Regions from separate parts of the Halobacillus ihumii genome, predicted to be linked through region 4. Evidence: riboswitches for the same ligand, from Rfam matches in the RefSeq annotation. Region 4 holds a riboswitch; each other region holds the start of a gene.

Region 1 (4,105 bases), 1.8 Mb from region 4:
ACCTGTTGCTGGTTTAACAACCATCAGTTTCTTATTTAGCATTCTTGCTAGCGGAATCTCTAAAATGTAAATCAGAGAATTGGAGGATGTTATTTAATGGAAAAAACCAAGAAATACTTTAAGCCTTTGATGTTGTTAGGAATTATACTAGTAGTTGTAGGTTGTACAAACTCCGAAGAGACGGGAAATAGTTCAGAGAAAAGCGAAGGCGAGCAAAATGTTCGGACTGTTATAGAAAAGTTATTTACTGGACCCAACAAGGAACAGGAAAGGATGTTGGACTACTCTAACGAAGATTTTGAAAAGTTTGCCAAGAGTGTTTCTGAGTATCGAAAAACTTTTAAACCCTATTTAAGCGAAAATTTTTTTGAGAGTTTTGTAAACCTTGCTGGGCCATTGAGGTTCTTATCCATGGCACATCCTAATTATGAGTTGAAAGTTGATGATATAAAGATTGAAGAAAAAGAAAATTATTACGAGTTCACTGTGAAAGTGTCCTATACGAATAGTAAAAGTAATCAAAGTAAAACGAAGAAGGTTAAGGGTCACGCACAGACTAATGAAGAAGGTAAAGTCACAAGCATTAATTATATTAATGCTGAAGAGTTTCGCACCGCATTGGATTAAGGAAAGGAAAGTTAATATGAACGGGCGTAATAATGGAATAAAGGAGCAGCATGAATATATAAGTCGAAGTAGGCAATTAAAGGAACAAAGCGGTGGCTTGAATTCTTTATTAGGAGGCATCATATGAATTTGAAAAAACGGATTGTTTTAAGCCTTGCCTCTGCTGCTCTTATGGCTGTCTTCTCGTTATTACTAAGCACACTAATTAACGATGAGGGAATACAAGTTGATCATTTAATAGGGAGTAGTATAGCAGGGGTTATCATAGGTTTTTGGATCATACCAAGAACTTTGAAGAACTCCCAAGAAAATCATAATGATAGATCTCCCTGAAAAGTGGCGAGTGTTGAGGTAATCATATTTATTGATAAGCAAAGGATTTCTCGTCATAAACAATTCGGTGCCTTTTTACAAAATTGTTAACGTGAGGGTGAATTGTTTTGATTAGCCTCTTGGAAACCTTTAGGGGTATCTTAAAAGGGAGTCATAAGGGAGGAGTGCTCTTCCCAGGTCACAAAACCGGGTAGTAAAGTAAGTAGTTTTAAGAGGTGAGATAAATCAAATATAAGGTAAGACCGCAAAGGCTGTCACTTCTTACTATTTTCATTATCGTGATGTTATGGAATATATTGGAAGGTTGTTATGGAGGTTCTTTATTACTATTTTTATTAGTTTTACTATTAGCTGTAAGTATAGCTTCTATTCGGTTTGAATTTGAAATACAGCAAGACCATTTAGTATATCAAATAATGTTCCTCAAAAAAACTATCATGAAAAAGGAACTTTATCCCAGTCAAATAAATCAATTAAAATTTACACGAGTCGGCTGGTCTCATAAAGCTGCCTTTATAAAAGTAAATAAAGGAATCCACATTCCATTAGCTGTCCTCGAACCCCGCAAAGCGTATGACCATTTAATTGAGTTTGGTGAGGATAACGATATAACAATCTATAAAACGAAAGACTATGAAATTCTAGAAAGAATGAACTGATATTGTTATACAACTTTCGGTCAGAAGTTTCACTTAGAAGGATGCAGCTGAAAAACTCAGAAGCTGAACCAGGCTTCTGAGTTTATTACCAACTGGCTTTTTTGACACCAGGAAGCTGACCTTTATGGGCAAGTTCACGAAACTTAATTCTCGATAGTCCAAACTGTCTCATATACCCATGAGGTCTTCCTGTAACAGCACAGCGATTATGAAGGCGAGTGGGGGAAGAATCTCTTGGTAGTTTGCGCAATGCTTCGTAATCCCCTTCAGCTTTAAGCTGCTGCCGTACTTCTTTATACTTTTCATACGTCACTTGACGTTTGCGTTCTTTTTGTACCATAGCTTGTTTAGCCAATGACCATTCTCCTTTTTTTAAATAGTAATTATTACGATTTAAATTTTATGACTTTATTCTATTTTTGTCAAATAGAGGAGCTGTTTGCCTGGATTGTCATAGTCATTGATAGAATCTTGAGATTGCTTTATAATAGACTCATAGCAAAAAGAGCGAATGAATATAAGCCTTCAAGGGGAGCTTTATGCTGAGAGTGAACAGACTTGTTCAGACCCTTCGAACCTGTCAGTTAATACTGACGTAGGGATGGTGGCTTTTTTGATGGCGATGCAACGGGACTCCTCCATCAGGAAGCTTCCCTGTGGCATCGCTTTTTTGTGTGGAAAAAAGGAGGTAAAGTGATGCGAAGTAAACGTGTGTTGTTTCTAGTTGAGGTAGCGATATTCTCGGCATTGGCCATCTTACTTGATATTATTCCATTTCTTTCATTTAAACTTTGGGCCCAGGGAGGCTCAGTTTCGTTTGCGATGGTTCCCGTATTTATCATGGCGTTCAGATGGGGACTCGGCGGCGGCGTATTGACAGGGCTGCTGCTCGGTTTCTATCAAATTTTATTAGGGGCTTATATTTTGACACCGCTGCAAACGTTTCTTGATTATTTTGTAGCGTTTGGTGTGATTGGGCTTGCTGGACTATTTGCCAAGCCGGTATGGGAGGCAGCTCGCTCGAGAAAGATTAAGAAATTGGCAGTCTGGATTATATTAGGCGCTTTTATCGGCAGTTTGTTCCGCTTCTTCGGACACTTTGTAGCAGGGATTGTCTTTTATGGAGAGTTTGCCCCAGAAGGTCAGCCAGTTTGGTTGTACTCTTTAGTTTATAATGGTGGATATATGCTGCCAGCGTTTATCGTGAGTGCGATTGTATTATGTCTGCTGTTCTCACAGCGGCCGACTTTACTGCTCAATCGTTCGTAAACCAGGAACCTATTTTCACAGCTTCGCGCTATGAAAATAGGTTTTTTCTTTTCTCCAGTAAAAATAGAAAGGAAAATCGTTAAAAAAGGTCGAATAAATGTATAGTAGGAAGGGAGTAGAGGACGATGAACGAATCAAACATTATTGCAACGTATTCTATTGTAGGATTTGATCCAGAAACAGAAGAACTAGGGGTTGCCGTTCAATCGAAATTCTTAGGCGTCGGAGCTGTCGTCCCATGGGCAAAGGCCGGAGTTGGTGCGGTTGCCACACAAGCTTTTGCCAATCCTGCTTATGGTCCCGAGGGGTTGGAGCTGCTCAGCAAAGGATTGACCGCTCAGGAAACTGTCGACCAATTAATCGCTGGAGACGCAGGTGCACCAGACCGTCAACTTGGAATTGTAGATGCGAAAGGCAGAGCGGCCTCGTATACGGGGAATCGCTGTTATGACTGGGCTGGGGGAGTCACTGGTGAACATTATACTGCCCAAGGTAATATTTTAGTCAATGAAGCCACTGTCACTGAAATGGGGCGGGCTTTTGAAACGAGCACAGGTTCGTTAGCAGACCGTTTGTTAAAAGGGCTTGAAGCCGCTGAACAAGCTGGCGGTGATAGTAGAGGAAGACAGTCAGCCGCGATTTATGTCGTGAAGGAAAAGGGTGGTTACGGTGGACTAAGTGATGTCTTTGTCGATTTACGAGTCGATGATCACCCTGAACCAGTTCAGGAATTATCTCGTATTTACAAGCTTCAACAGCTTTATTTTGGGGAATCAAAACAGGAGAATATTAAGGCGCTTGAAGGGGAATTGAAAAATAAGGTCGTTCATCATTTGTATCGGACTGGGTTTTTATCGAACAACGATCCTGATTCAGATGATCTCCACCATTCGCTTACAACGTTTTTGCATAGGGAGAATTTTGAAGCCCGCGAGCAGGAACGTGGGTTCATAGATCTTGAAGTCTATCATTTTCTAGAACAAATGGTTGTATAAAAAGAAAGGGGAATAGAGATGTTTAAAAAATTAATGGCGCGTGCTGGAATTGGAGCTGCCAAAGTGGATACACAGCTCGAGAAATTGGAGTTTCAGCCTGGCGAAGCAGTTGATGGCAAAGTAGTCGTGCAAGGCGGAGAGGTAGACCAGGAGATTGACCAAATTACTGTATTTCTGATGACCGAAGCCCTCAGAGAAGCGGACGATAAGAAAATTAAAGAA
Region 2 (4,105 bases), 1.2 Mb from region 4:
TTACAATACCTTTGTCCAGAATACGGTCAATAACCTCAGCTAAACTTGAACTATCAGCAGTCTTTTGTACAGCCACTTTACATTCTCCTTTCAGTAATCAACCTATTTTTTTAATATCATTTACAGATTTCAAATCCGTTGATTTTTTTACTTCGGCTGGTCCCTTGATATTTGTTGCACTTTTTATATCCGAGACGCTTTTAAGGTTCTCAGCACCTTTTACTCTGTCACTCTTATTACTTGAGGAGATTTTCTTTTGAAATTCTTCCCCTGCTTCCTTTACGTTTCCAAGTTTGTCTCGGACAGAAAGTAAAACATCCTGAACCTTTTCTTTCGCATCGTCAGCTTTTCCGTGAACATTGTGGGCATTGTTCTCTTTTACTTCAGCTAATTTCTCTGAAGCTTGATTTACTTTTGATTGCACCTTTTCTTCCACTTTGTCAGTTGCTTTATTTTGAAGCTCATCTTTAGCTTTCTGCTTCCATTCGGAAGGAGCTTTATCGATGGCTTTCTTAGCCGCCTTCCCTACGGCCTTCTTCACAGGTTTAGCGCTCATTAAATCCCTCCCTTCCAAGGGTGGCTCATGATTACTTCTTGGCTTCAAGCAATGCATTTAATTTTTCTTCAATCCGTTCGAGATTTTCATTTAGGTGTTTATTTTCCTCTTTCAATTCCTTGTATTGTTCTGAATAGTCCTGTTCATTTGTGTCTTCGCTTGACGTTTTGTCTTCTTCTGATTCCTCTTTTTCCTGGCCTTGACCGAGCAGTTTCCCTTCATATTTACCCCAGTATCCTGCAGCTGTCTGCCTTAAGGTGATCATAGCCTGCTCGGTTATGATTTCCTGTGCGGTTCTTCGAAGTTCCCTGCCAGCACCTTTGAGCACCTCAGATTGCCCAATGCGACCTGCTACTTTTTTGCCTGTTTCGGGACTTGCCAATAGCCCCATGCTGGCTCCGACAACTCCGCCAACCAACGCCAGATTCATAGAGTTTGCAGACTCAGCAGATTGCTCCTGCTGATCTTGTGAGTTTTTATTTTGGGTTTCTTGCTGCTTCTCATCATGTTGACCAGATTCGCTTTTTTCTTGACTCGCCATTAGCTTCACCTTCTTTCAACTTTTGCTAGGTAAACATTGATTTAGATGTTTAGAAACTGAATTGAGTATCACGTTCGCCCTGTGGTTCCATCATGCCTTCCTCTTGCGCCTCATCACGCAGTAAACCAACAGCGTTGGCATATCGTAACCATGTATCTACACTCGCGATCACGACCCTTGCCTCAACAGTGAGAATTTCAATACCTACCAGGGAAACTCTCGCATAGGCATCAATCACAATTCCTTTGTCGAGAATTCTGTCAATGACTTCCGCAAGACTTGAACTGTCTGCACTTTTTTGGATACTCATTTGTGATTCTCCTTTCAAAAGTTAATCACTCAAAACGACTTCTTCATTTGCTTTAGTGGACAATAACACCTTTTTCTACACTTAAAACCTTGACCGCTTCATAAATTACAAATATTTCCATGTATTTCTCAAATTATTATGTATAGCCTTATGGTTGTAATATGATAAAAGCTATAAAATCAGCTTATTTGAAGGTTCGGATTTAGTAATAATACAAACATAACAATTGGGTTACATTTCTGATTATTTGACTGCTTTGACAGCCGGATTGGCTGCGAATTGTTCCTGAAAACCTTTTTCCACAAAAAAAACCGCCCGATTACTCGAGCGGTTTGAGAGGGGGGGTGTTTTTTAAAACTCAACTTCATCCTGATTTGTCACAACTAATAATGTTTTGCCTTTATCTAATTCCTCTTCCAATTGTTCAGCCTTGGAAGCATCAAATCCAATTTCTTTCATCTTAGATCTTAATTTATCACCTTTACCCCGGAACACGTTTTTAAGGGCTGTCCCAACACCCGTAACTTTCACACCCATCTTATTGGCATCTGTTTCTTTTCTATTTCGCCTGTCATGATCATTATCATGATCCAGAATAAAGATGTCTTCATCTCTGATTCCATTATTTCTAAGTTTATCAATGGATGCGCTCAACTGATCATCGTCGTGAAATACTTTAAATTTTGGTGTAGTCAATCTAATCGCCTCCTTGAAAAGGTGGTTACCCGGTTTAAAAATAACTTAAACAGAGGCAGTATAATTATGCCTGGTGACGAATTTCACATTAGAGTCTAACGTAGTCATAAGCCAGGATCATTGACGAAGCTGGGAAGGTCCGGTCAATAAAACACGCTATCGTTCGCTTTTCTTACGATTACCCGTTGCGTTCTGAGCGTTTCCTTTCAACTTATCCTTCTTCCCTTCATTTTGCATTCTCTTGTTATCTGAAGCATTTCCAACTTGATCCTTTACTTCACCTTTTGCCTTGCTGACGGCTCCTTTAACTTTATCTGAATATCCTTTTCCTTTACTCATGTTCTATCGCCTCCTTGCAACTATATATAAACGATATTAGAATTCGATAAACTTTTTTGAAAAAGAATTTTAGTAAACTCTCTATTCGTCCTATAAACTTCACTTCCCCTTGATAATTACCTGCATCTATGGCACAGTTTAAAAGACAACGTGTTAACAAAAATGAATAGATTGAATGTAGGGGGACCAGTGCAGCTGGTTGAGATTGTATCCGTAATAGATACTGACCCTTGGAACCTGATCTGGTTTAAACCAGCGTAGGAAACATATGAAACGAACCTTCGTTTATTAGTAGATATGCACCCTAGGTATGGTACCAGGGTGCTTTTTTGATGCTCTTAGACCCCTGATTCCAATAACATTTCGTGTTAACATACCATCTTTTTTTAAGGAGGAAACCGAATGAAAAAGCTTTTATTACTTTTTAGTACATTCCTTGTATTAGCCGCTTGTTCAAGTGGTGAAGAAAATAACACGGCCTCTAACACAGGTGAAAAACAGGAAGTAAAACTTGTACTAGATTGGACGCCCAACACGAACCATACTGGACTTTATGTGGCTCAAGCTGAGGGATACTTTGCAGAACAAGGCTTAAATGTTGAAATCATGCTGCCCGGAGAAGCTGGGGCAGACCAGCTCGTTGCCTCAGGTAAAGCAGACTTCGGGATTAGTGCACAGGAAACGTTAACTGAAGCCCGCATTCAGGGCGTCCCGGTTGTGTCAATTGGAGCTATCATCCAGCACAACACTTCAGGGTTCGCTTCACCTAAGAATAAAGGCATCACCTCACCTGAGGATTTCGAAGGGAAAACATACGGCGGCTGGGGCGCTCCCGTTGAAAAGGCAGTACTCTCTTCATTAATGGAAAAGGATAATGCCGACGTTGAAAAAGTGAACATCATTAATATGGGGAATACTGATTTCTTCACAGCTGTTAAACGAGACGTGGACTTCGCCTGGATTTACTATGGCTGGACAGGTATTGAAGCTGAGCTTCGCGGTCAAGAATTGAACATGATGTACTTAACAGATTACTCTAAAAAACTAGATTACTATACTCCCGTATTAACGACGAGTGAAAAGATGATGAACGAAAATCCTGAGACTGTTGAAGCCTTTATGGCTGCTGTATCAAAAGGATATCAGTTTGCAATTGATCACCCAGACAAGGCAGCCGACATTTTAATCGAAGCTGTTCCTAACCTCGACCCCGAACTCGTTCGTGCCAGCCAAGAATGGTTGTCTCCTAAATATCAGGCGGATGCAGAACGCTGGGGGCAGCAGGATATAAAGGTTTGGAAGAACTATGCGGAATGGATGTACAACCATGATTTACTTGATAAGAAGTTAAAGGCTAAAGAAGCTTTCACCAATGAGTTTTTACCGAAAAAATAAATAAATTTAAAAGGGAGGCCAATAACATGGCTAATTCACTTGTAAGTATTCAGATCCTGCCGAAAACGAAAGACGGAGAAGACGTCATCCCCTATGTTGATCACGCTATTTCGATCATCGATGCATCCGGATTGAACTATGAGGTTCACCCTCTCGAAACAACAATTGAAGGCAACCTGTCAGAAATTTTACCTTTGATTGAAAAGATGAATAACTCCATGGTGGAGAAAGGTGCCCATAACGTCATCTCTCAAATCAAAGTGCTTTA
Region 3 (4,105 bases), 570 kb from region 4:
TCTCTGAGTCCAACCATAAAGGCGCTGACAATGAGTCCGATTCCAAGTGTTAACACATAAACAAGGCCAGCCACGATTAAACGCATGAACATCGTCCAGAGCCCAACATTTCTTCCGTCTATTTTCACAATTCGGATGCCCATAATTCTTTTCCCTACCACATATCCCTTCCAAAGAACGGGTACTACTAATGAATAGGGAAGGATGACAAGGTCGGTGTATGAACTGTCGAAATCCCAGCCAAACAGAATCATACCTAATATGGCAATTGGTGTTATTACAAGGACGGAATCAAGTACATTAGCACCAAGGCGCTTCCAAAATCCTACTGATCGATCCATAAAATCTTCCTTTCTAGTAACATAAGACTATTGTACGGTTTCGCGTGATTGTAATGCAATATAGACAGTTTCATAACTCGTATAAAAAGGTACTGAAAGACATAGCTGAAAAGGAGGCGGAATTTGTGACTGCTATTTTTTCAAGTGAAGCTCTTAAGAAAGGACACATACTAATTACTGGTGCTACAGGAGGAATTGGGCGCGCCACAGCCAAAGCTGCTGTTCAAGCTGGGGCCTATGTGACGATTACTGGCAGGAGAGAGAAGAATTTAAACGAGCTTAAGGACGAATGTGAACAGTTAAACGAGTCTGTACATGTATATGTGCATCCTGCTGAACTTAATGATGAGAAAAATCGAAATCACTTAGTTGAACAGGCAGTGAAGGAGAACGGGCCGATTACTGGACTCGTTAATTCTGCAGGCGTTGTCGGAGGTGGTACTCTCGACACTTTAACAGAACAGGCTCTTCGTCGGGTGATGGAGTTAAATTACTTTTCTACTGTACTTTTTACACAGCTTGTCTATGAAAAAATGAAGCCTCAAAAGGCAGGGGCCATTGTCAATTTATCTTCTTTATCAGGAATCCGTGGTACGCATGCAAACACAGCCTATAGTGCCTCGAAGTTTGCGATAACAGGATTCACTCAATCCTTCGCTGTAGAAGCGATAGACCACAACATTCGGGTAAACGCTGTTTGTCCGGGGTATGTCGATACCGATATGGGCAGGGACTCAATTGCCACAAAAGGCGAGCGGAATAATCGAAGTTTTGAGGAGCAGTTAAAGGTGGCGGAAGACGGGATTCCTTCCGGGAGGATATCTACGGCTGAAGAAGTGGCAAATGCGATTGTGTTTTTGTTGTCCGAGGCAGCTGGTAACATTATCGGTGAGTCTATGAAAATTTCCGGTGGCAGTGTGATGAGGTAAAAAAATCCAAGGAGGACTGTTCCCAAATTGGAATAGTTTTGCTATCCTTTAAGTACGAGTTCAAATAATTCTCAACAAATTGAATAGGAAAAGCTAGGGGTGCCAGGCATGTGGCTGAGAGGAATAATTCCGACCCTTTGAACCTGATTTTGGTTAGAACCAGCGTAGGGAAGCTTTCGAGGAAACTGCATGTATCGTGTATTGCATAAAGTAATTCGAAGCTCACCCTAGTGCCGGGTGAGCTTTTTTTATTGTCTAGCTGTCCATTGGGGGCTTTTGAAAAATTAACGAGGAGGAGATGTCATGAAGGATCCGTTAATCATCGCAGGGGAAGAAATCGAAAGTCGTTTATTTACAGGAACAGGGAAGTTTGCGGACCACAGTGAGATGCGGAAGGCGATTGAACAGTCTTATTCACAAGTGGTGACAGTCGCCATACGAAGAGTGGATTTAAGCGGTTCCGGCAAACATATCGTCAGCGATATCCCTGATGAAGCGACCTTAATGCCGAACACTTCAGGAGCAAGGACAGCTGAAGAAGCAGTTCGGATTGCCCGGCTTGGAAAGGCTAGCGGAATGGGCAATTGGGTCAAAATCGAGGTGATTTCTGATCAAAAATACCTGCTTCCCGATAATGAGGAAACGATTAAAGCAACGGAAATGCTGGTGGACGAAGGGTTTGTTGTCCTGCCTTATATGAGTCCTGATTTAATGGCGGCAAAGCGCATGGAAGCGGCCGGAGCAGCAGCCATCATGCCGCTGGGTTCTCCAATTGGTTCCAATAGAGGAATCCGCATGAAGGAAATGATTCGGATAATGATTGATGAAATTCATGTGCCCATTGTAGTGGATGCAGGGATTGGGAAGCCGTCTGAAGCCGCGGAAGCGATGGAAATGGGGGCAGATGCAGTCCTTGTGAATACAGCGGTAGCAACGGCGGCGGACCCCGTGGCTATGGCAAAGGCTTTTGATATGGCAGTTAGAGCCGGGAGATTGGCTTATACGACAGGCCTTGGTCCATCATCGATTCAAGCGAATGCCTCCTCGCCGCTGACCGGATTTTTAACACCTACAGGAGGTGATCAATCATGAGTTTTTATAACGTATATGAAAAGCTGAAAGACCAGCCGATTCACACAAAGTTTGAAGAAGTCACTACGACTGACGTCGAAAAGGTTTTACAAAAAGACAGACTTACGGAGTTGGATTATTTCACTTTACTGTCTCCTGCTGCGGAAGGTTATTTAGAAGATATGGCTCAGAAAGCACATCAAGCCACATTGCAGCACTTCGGCTATACGATGCAGTTGTTTTTGCCGCTCTATGTGTCTGATTACTGTGTTAACACATGCAAATACTGCAGTTTCAGTGTCGATAACGTTTTTCCTAGAAGGCGTTTAACAATGGAAGAAGTAGAGGAAGAGGCACAAGCGATTGCAGCGATGGGGATCGAACAAATTATTATCCTTTCGGGAGAATCTCGTATTCATTCATCTGTTGATTACTTAACAAAAATTATGAAGGTGCTGAAGAAGTATTTTTCTTCAGTGGGGCTTGAGGTTCAGCCGATGGATCGAGACGATTATGAAAAATTGACAGCGAGCGGAATTGATACGCTGACGGTTTTTCAAGAAACCTACGATGAAACGATATATCGCAACCTGCATACAAAAGGCCCGAAGCGATTTTACAAGTATCGATTGGATACACCTGAGAGAGGATGTCAGGCTGGGATGAGGTCTGTCACGATCGGAGCTCTGCTTGGTCTTGATGATTGGCGTAAAGAAAGTTATATCGCCGGATTGCATGGGCATTATCTTCAAAATAAATACTTAGAGACAGAAATTGGCATGTCATTTCCGCGGGTTCAGCCGAATGCAGGCAGTTTTCAACCAGAGGTTCATGTGACGGATCAAAATATGGTCCAAGCTATGCTCGCGTTCAGATTATTTTTACCAACGGCAGGTATTGTCCTATCAACGCGTGAAACTCCTCAATTACGCAATGCACTTATTCCACTAGGGGTGACAAAAATGTCAGCTTCCTCCTCGACTGAGGTTGGCGGTTATGCTCAAACAGAGGACACTCAAAGTCAGTTTGAGATTTCCGATGAACGTTCTGTAGAGGAGATTCGTAAACTGCTTCAAACCAAAGGATATCAACCCGTTATGAAAGATTGGCAAATCGTGTAGAGATGGAATTTCATGTGATCTCTAATGGTATTTGGCCAGTTAAGAAGTTTGCCGACAGCATCGAACCCCTTCAAGGTGAAGATGTATTTGTTCATTTCAGGGAAAAGCAAAAGCCTGCAGATGTTGTGGCGGAAGGAATAAACGATTTGCAGAAACGAGGGTTTGCATCCGGGAAAATTGTGGTGAATGACCAAGTGGATATGGCCCGTAGTTTAGGGACAGGTGGCGTCCAGCTCTCCGGACAAGGGGTGCGGGTATATGAGGTCCGGCAGAGCTTCCCTGACTTGCGAATTGGAAAGTCTGTACATTCAATAGAAGAGGCTGTGCAAGCTGAATTTGAGGGAGCTGACTATGTGATGTTCGGTCACATTTTTCCAACGTTATCAAAAAGGGGCAAAAAGCCACAGGGGTTACAAGCGTTACATGAACTGACAAGTGCTGTGAAGGTGCCCGTCATCGCCATTGGTGGAATCAAACCGAGGCATATGTCAGAGTTAAAAAGGGCAGGAGTTGCAGGAGCGGCGGTTATTTCAGGTTTGCTTGAAGCGGATGATGTACAAGGAATACTTGAAGAATATAAGAAAGGATGGGTCAAATGACTATACGTGTTAACGGTGAATCATTAGAGTGCCCGGAAAGAGTT
Region 4 (4,105 bases):
AACAGACAAGTCGTGTATATCCTTAACCCCTGTTGTATTTTGAGCGACTACCGAAGTAATGACGCTCATGCCATAAGTCTTTAACTCTTGAAATGTTTTTAAATCAGCTTGAATGCCCGCCCCCCCGCTCGGATCAGTCCCGCCAATCTTTAATGCGCAAGCCGCTTGTTTCATTTAGACGTCACCGCCTCTCCAGTCGGCCATTCCTCACAAGTTAAAGCCATTTCCCAGAAATTCAACTCCAGCTGACAGCTCTTGCGAAAGGCCTCCTTCATCCGTTTCAATTCACTCTCTGAAGCCTCTTCGGCCAGCTCATTAAGGCGTTCACGCATGGCCATGGATAGCGTATCAAATTCCTCATTCGCGTAGAAATCTATCCACGGGTAGAACGTATGATTCGGTGATGGCTGATATTTTTTCACCAAATGGTTGCCGATTTCGAGATAAGTCCATGGGCAAGGAAGCAGGGCAGCGAGAATTTCTCCGAGCCCTCCCATTTGAGCGTGATACATCATGTGTTTGACATAATGATCGGCTGTTGGCGGAAGCGGGTAGCCTTGCAATTCGTCATAACCTGCACCGATGACATCACAGAAATTGTGATGAGGATGGGTTTCACTATTTAGAACAAATCCGACTTGTTCACTAAAATAGCCCATGTCACGTCGTTCTGTAGATTTTGATATGGCAACACCGTAAACATGCATAAAGGCGTTCAAGTACTCATAATCGGCCTTAATGTAATGGGCTAATGCTTCGTGCGGTACTTCACCCTTGCCAATTCCATCGACAAATGGATGGTTAAAAATTGCTTCAAACAATTCATTATTTTCTTTTCTTAATGTTTCGGTAAATGTCATAAAATGTTGCCTCCTTAGTTTATAGGAAGCCACTGAAAGGTGATTTGAGATGAGGCTACTTTCCTTTACGCTGGTATTACCCAGATCAGGTCCAAAGGGATTAAGGAAAATCCTTATCTCAGCGTGCTCGCACCCCTAGTAGATTCCGAAGATTATAGATTTGTTTGAGGTAATGCATGAGTTTGTCGCATTTTTGAAACTACAAACCAGCCAATCAATGCACCAGTTGTACTGCTGATAAGAAAGGACGGCAAGAAGGCTAATGCTCCCGCTGAACTCCCCATTAAAATGTTGGCAAAGGGCACGGAGAGCATGGCACCGATTAACCCAGTGCCAATCATTTCACCTGCTGCAGCAGTCCATGTTTTTCTAGACCATTTGTAAAAGTAACCCGCCAGTAAAGCCCCAATCATGCCTCCTGGAAACGCAAGCAATGTTCCAAGCCCAAGCAAGTTACGCAGCAGGCCGATCATAAAGGCAATCGCAACCGCCGGAATGGGTCCAAGCGTGACAGCGGCCATAACATTAACTGCGTGTTGAACAGGATAAGCCTTAGCTATTCCAGCAGGAAACCAGAGCATTTGCGAACCAAGCGTTCCGATTGCTACAAATACAGCCATGGTCGTTAATAAGCGAGTTCGATTCATATTTCTCCTCCTCTCATAAAAAGGGAGTGAACATGAAAAAAACCAGATCCTGAGGGAGGACCTGGCTTCGAATGGATAAAGTCATAAGACATTTCTTCTGACTACTTCCCTCCGCTGGTCTTAACCAGATCAGGTTCATAAGAGTCGAAAAGCTGTTTTGCTTTTCTCTCAGCCCGTATCAGGGCCCCCCTAGTAGTTATTGTGTAATACTATTCGCTTGGCTGCTTTCATCATAACAGAGAAGATTTGGATTGTCATCACGAATCAATTATAAAGCGGACTGCCTATTCTTCTTCTACCTTCTTCAGCTTCCATAACCTTACACTAAGTTCCAATAAAAACATATCGTCAGCATTTAACAGCGACAAGCCCGTTAAATGTTCAATATTGCGCAATCTATGGAGTAATGATTGACGGTGTAACATCAGCGCTCTCGCGGTTTGACTGACATTACTATTGTATTTATTGTAAACGATAAACGTATGAATAAGATCCGCCTGACGTTTCTGATCATACATAATCAGCGGTTCCAATGTATCTTTTACAATATTTTCAATTTCTTTTTCATGGGATAGTGCCATAAGCAGCCTGTTCATACGAGTATCACTAAAAAAAGTTCGATTTCCATCCTCATGCTGCTGCTTGCCAATATTTAAAGCGGTCACGGCTTGATCATATCCTTGATGAAATACGAAGACCCCATCCTTAGGAAAAGATATTCCCCAGGAAATATTAATGCCAGCAAGCAACTCATTTAATCTGCGTTCGATAAGGTCGAGAAATTGGTTACTCGTTTCCATATAAGGGTGGTCATCTGCCTCTAAGTATACAATGACTTCTCCATCCTCGAACGTCGTCATGGTCCGGCGATTTAAGACATCGCCAGCATGAGTGACCTCTTTCTGAATATAATAGTTTCGACTATTCATCGAGGAAGAAAGAACCGATTGATCCCCGGCCCGCTCGACGTGATTATTTTTTTTCTTAAAGCGGATTGCTCCTACAAGGCAAATATAGGGCAGCGTTAATTCATAGCCGAGCAGTTGAGCCTTTGACTGCATCTGTTTATCTACTTCGACTTCGCTTTTTGCTAAATCTAGTAAAAAATGATCTCTAAGCCGGATTTCGGTCATTTCGATAGCATTTTCCTTAACAAAATAAAGAGCACAGGCCGTCAGCGCATGTTCTAATATATTTAAGACAGGCCAGGTTAACTCTTCGTTATCTCTTGGCTGAAACAGCAGGTAGCCTTGCTTTTTATAATTGGATAGAATGGTAAGCTGATAACAGTACTGCTCCCCAATTTTATATTCTTCAATGTAATGGTAAAGGGGGTGATCGCGAAACGGGGTCTCCTGGGTCGGAATAAGTTCATAGTCCCCTTCCTCTACCCCGTTCAGCACGTCAATCATCCGCTGATCAAATTCGTAATTTGCCCTCACGATCTTGTTATGATCACTAATGGCCACAGGAATTTTTGAATGCTGAAAGAGAATGGTCATGATCTCTTGTAGACCTTTGCCATTTAACACACAGTTAATGAGTTCCTGCCGAACGCCCTCCGCCTGTTTCTGCTCCAATTCTTTTTCCTTGCTTATTTCAGCTAAAACATCTTGCAAAATATCACCAAATCGCACATTCCACGGGATTTCAATAATGATAAAATTTTGCTCAAGAGCGAGCTGTTGGATGCGGTCAGGAATTTTAAAAATATACCGTCCAGTAGCAATGGCAAGTGCCGAAGCGCCTGAATGAATAACATCCTTCACATAAACTTCTAAACAGTCAGGGTCATCGCCACATCCGACACCGGTACTGAGCACAAATTCATTTTTACGCACAAAGTTTTCGACAGGTGTTTCTATAACTGAAATCCATTCCACCTCACTGGTTTCAATACGCTCATTCCCGACATGGACTTTTGCCGGTTTCATGACGGATAACTGTAAGACATCCTTAACGGTTATACCCATTTACCACACCCCGCAAGCTTATCTAGTTTTAAGCAACTCACTAACTGTTTCATGATCAATGTTATTACCACTCACAACAGCTGCCACTACACGACCATCACCTTGCTTCTCTGACAGTAACTTCCCAATTGCTGCCCCAGCCGCTCCTTCTACTGCCATTTTATGATGCTCAAGCAGAAACAATACTCCTTCTGCAATCGCCTTCTCAGAAATAAGCACGCTTTCGTCCATATACTGCTTAGTCAATTGAAAAGTGTACTGATTATCCGGCCCGATCCCCCCTAACAAACTGTCTGCCAGCGTTGGCGATTCAGCAATTTTGATCGGATGGCCTTGTTTTAAACTTTTATGCATGACTGCTGAGTTCTCCATTGATACACCAGTTACTTGAATGGAAGGGTCATTCGACTTCAAGGTATAGCCAATTCCCGAAAGCAAGCCTCCCCCTGAGAGAGGAACTAATATTTCATCTATGTCAGGGCACTGATCCAGCACTTCTAACCCTATCGTGCCCTGCCCGGCAATGACATCAAGGTCATCGAATGGTTTGATAACAGAGACACCTTGCTCCTTCTCTAATCGATAGCAGTAATCTTCCGCATCATCTTGATTTTCACCTACGATC

The links. Region 4 has a riboswitch for thiamine pyrophosphate ahead of thiW (energy coupling factor transporter S component ThiW). Riboswitches for the same ligand answer to the same signal wherever they lie in the genome.
Region 1: linked by a shared signal. The riboswitch ahead of thiT (energy-coupled thiamine transporter ThiT) and the one ahead of thiW (energy coupling factor transporter S component ThiW) in region 4 are both predicted to bind thiamine pyrophosphate.
Region 2: linked by a shared signal. The riboswitch ahead of G6R08_RS15100 (ABC transporter substrate-binding protein) and the one ahead of thiW (energy coupling factor transporter S component ThiW) in region 4 are both predicted to bind thiamine pyrophosphate.
Region 3: linked by a shared signal. The riboswitch ahead of G6R08_RS11990 (thiazole synthase) and the one ahead of thiW (energy coupling factor transporter S component ThiW) in region 4 are both predicted to bind thiamine pyrophosphate.

Annotation. Positions count from the first base shown of each region.
Region 1 covers NZ_CACVAO010000001.1:3,628,726-3,632,830, forward strand. The annotation lists gene G6R08_RS18130 (hypothetical protein) at 1-70, shown strand, start outside; gene G6R08_RS18135 (hypothetical protein) at 97-627, shown strand; gene G6R08_RS18140 (hypothetical protein) at 751-960, shown strand; gene G6R08_RS18145 (hypothetical protein) at 1,398-1,619, shown strand; gene rpsN (30S ribosomal protein S14) at 1,705-1,974, opposite strand; TPP riboswitch at 2,138-2,238, shown strand; gene thiT (energy-coupled thiamine transporter ThiT) at 2,316-2,888, shown strand; gene G6R08_RS18160 (DUF1028 domain-containing protein) at 3,014-3,883, shown strand; gene G6R08_RS18165 (sporulation protein) at 3,902-4,105, shown strand, end outside.
Region 2 covers NZ_CACVAO010000001.1:3,050,595-3,054,699, reverse strand. The annotation lists gene gvpJ (gas vesicle protein GvpJ) at 1-76, opposite strand, end outside; gene gvpQ (gas vesicle protein GvpQ) at 98-556, opposite strand; gene gvpT (YtxH domain-containing protein) at 588-1,097, opposite strand; gene gvpA (gas vesicle structural protein GvpA) at 1,147-1,407, opposite strand; gene G6R08_RS15110 (YflT domain-containing protein) at 1,759-2,103, opposite strand; gene G6R08_RS15105 (CsbD family protein) at 2,260-2,442, opposite strand; TPP riboswitch at 2,612-2,723, shown strand; gene G6R08_RS15100 (ABC transporter substrate-binding protein) at 2,845-3,837, shown strand; gene G6R08_RS15095 (thiamine-binding protein) at 3,864-4,105, shown strand, end outside.
Region 3 covers NZ_CACVAO010000001.1:2,396,431-2,400,535, forward strand. The annotation lists gene G6R08_RS11980 (RDD family protein) at 1-341, opposite strand, end outside; gene G6R08_RS11985 (SDR family NAD(P)-dependent oxidoreductase) at 467-1,270, shown strand; TPP riboswitch at 1,356-1,458, shown strand; gene G6R08_RS11990 (thiazole synthase) at 1,574-2,362, shown strand; gene thiH (2-iminoacetate synthase ThiH) at 2,359-3,462, shown strand; gene G6R08_RS12000 (thiamine phosphate synthase) at 3,477-4,061, shown strand; gene thiS (sulfur carrier protein ThiS) at 4,058-4,105, shown strand, end outside.
Region 4 covers NZ_CACVAO010000001.1:1,825,944-1,830,048, forward strand. The annotation lists gene thiD (bifunctional hydroxymethylpyrimidine kinase/phosphomethylpyrimidine kinase) at 1-174, opposite strand, end outside; gene tenA (thiaminase II) at 171-860, opposite strand; TPP riboswitch at 904-1,007, opposite strand; gene thiW (energy coupling factor transporter S component ThiW) at 1,013-1,507, opposite strand; TPP riboswitch at 1,597-1,708, opposite strand; gene G6R08_RS09170 (PucR family transcriptional regulator) at 1,792-3,480, opposite strand; gene eutB (hydroxyectoine utilization dehydratase EutB) at 3,499-4,105, opposite strand, start outside.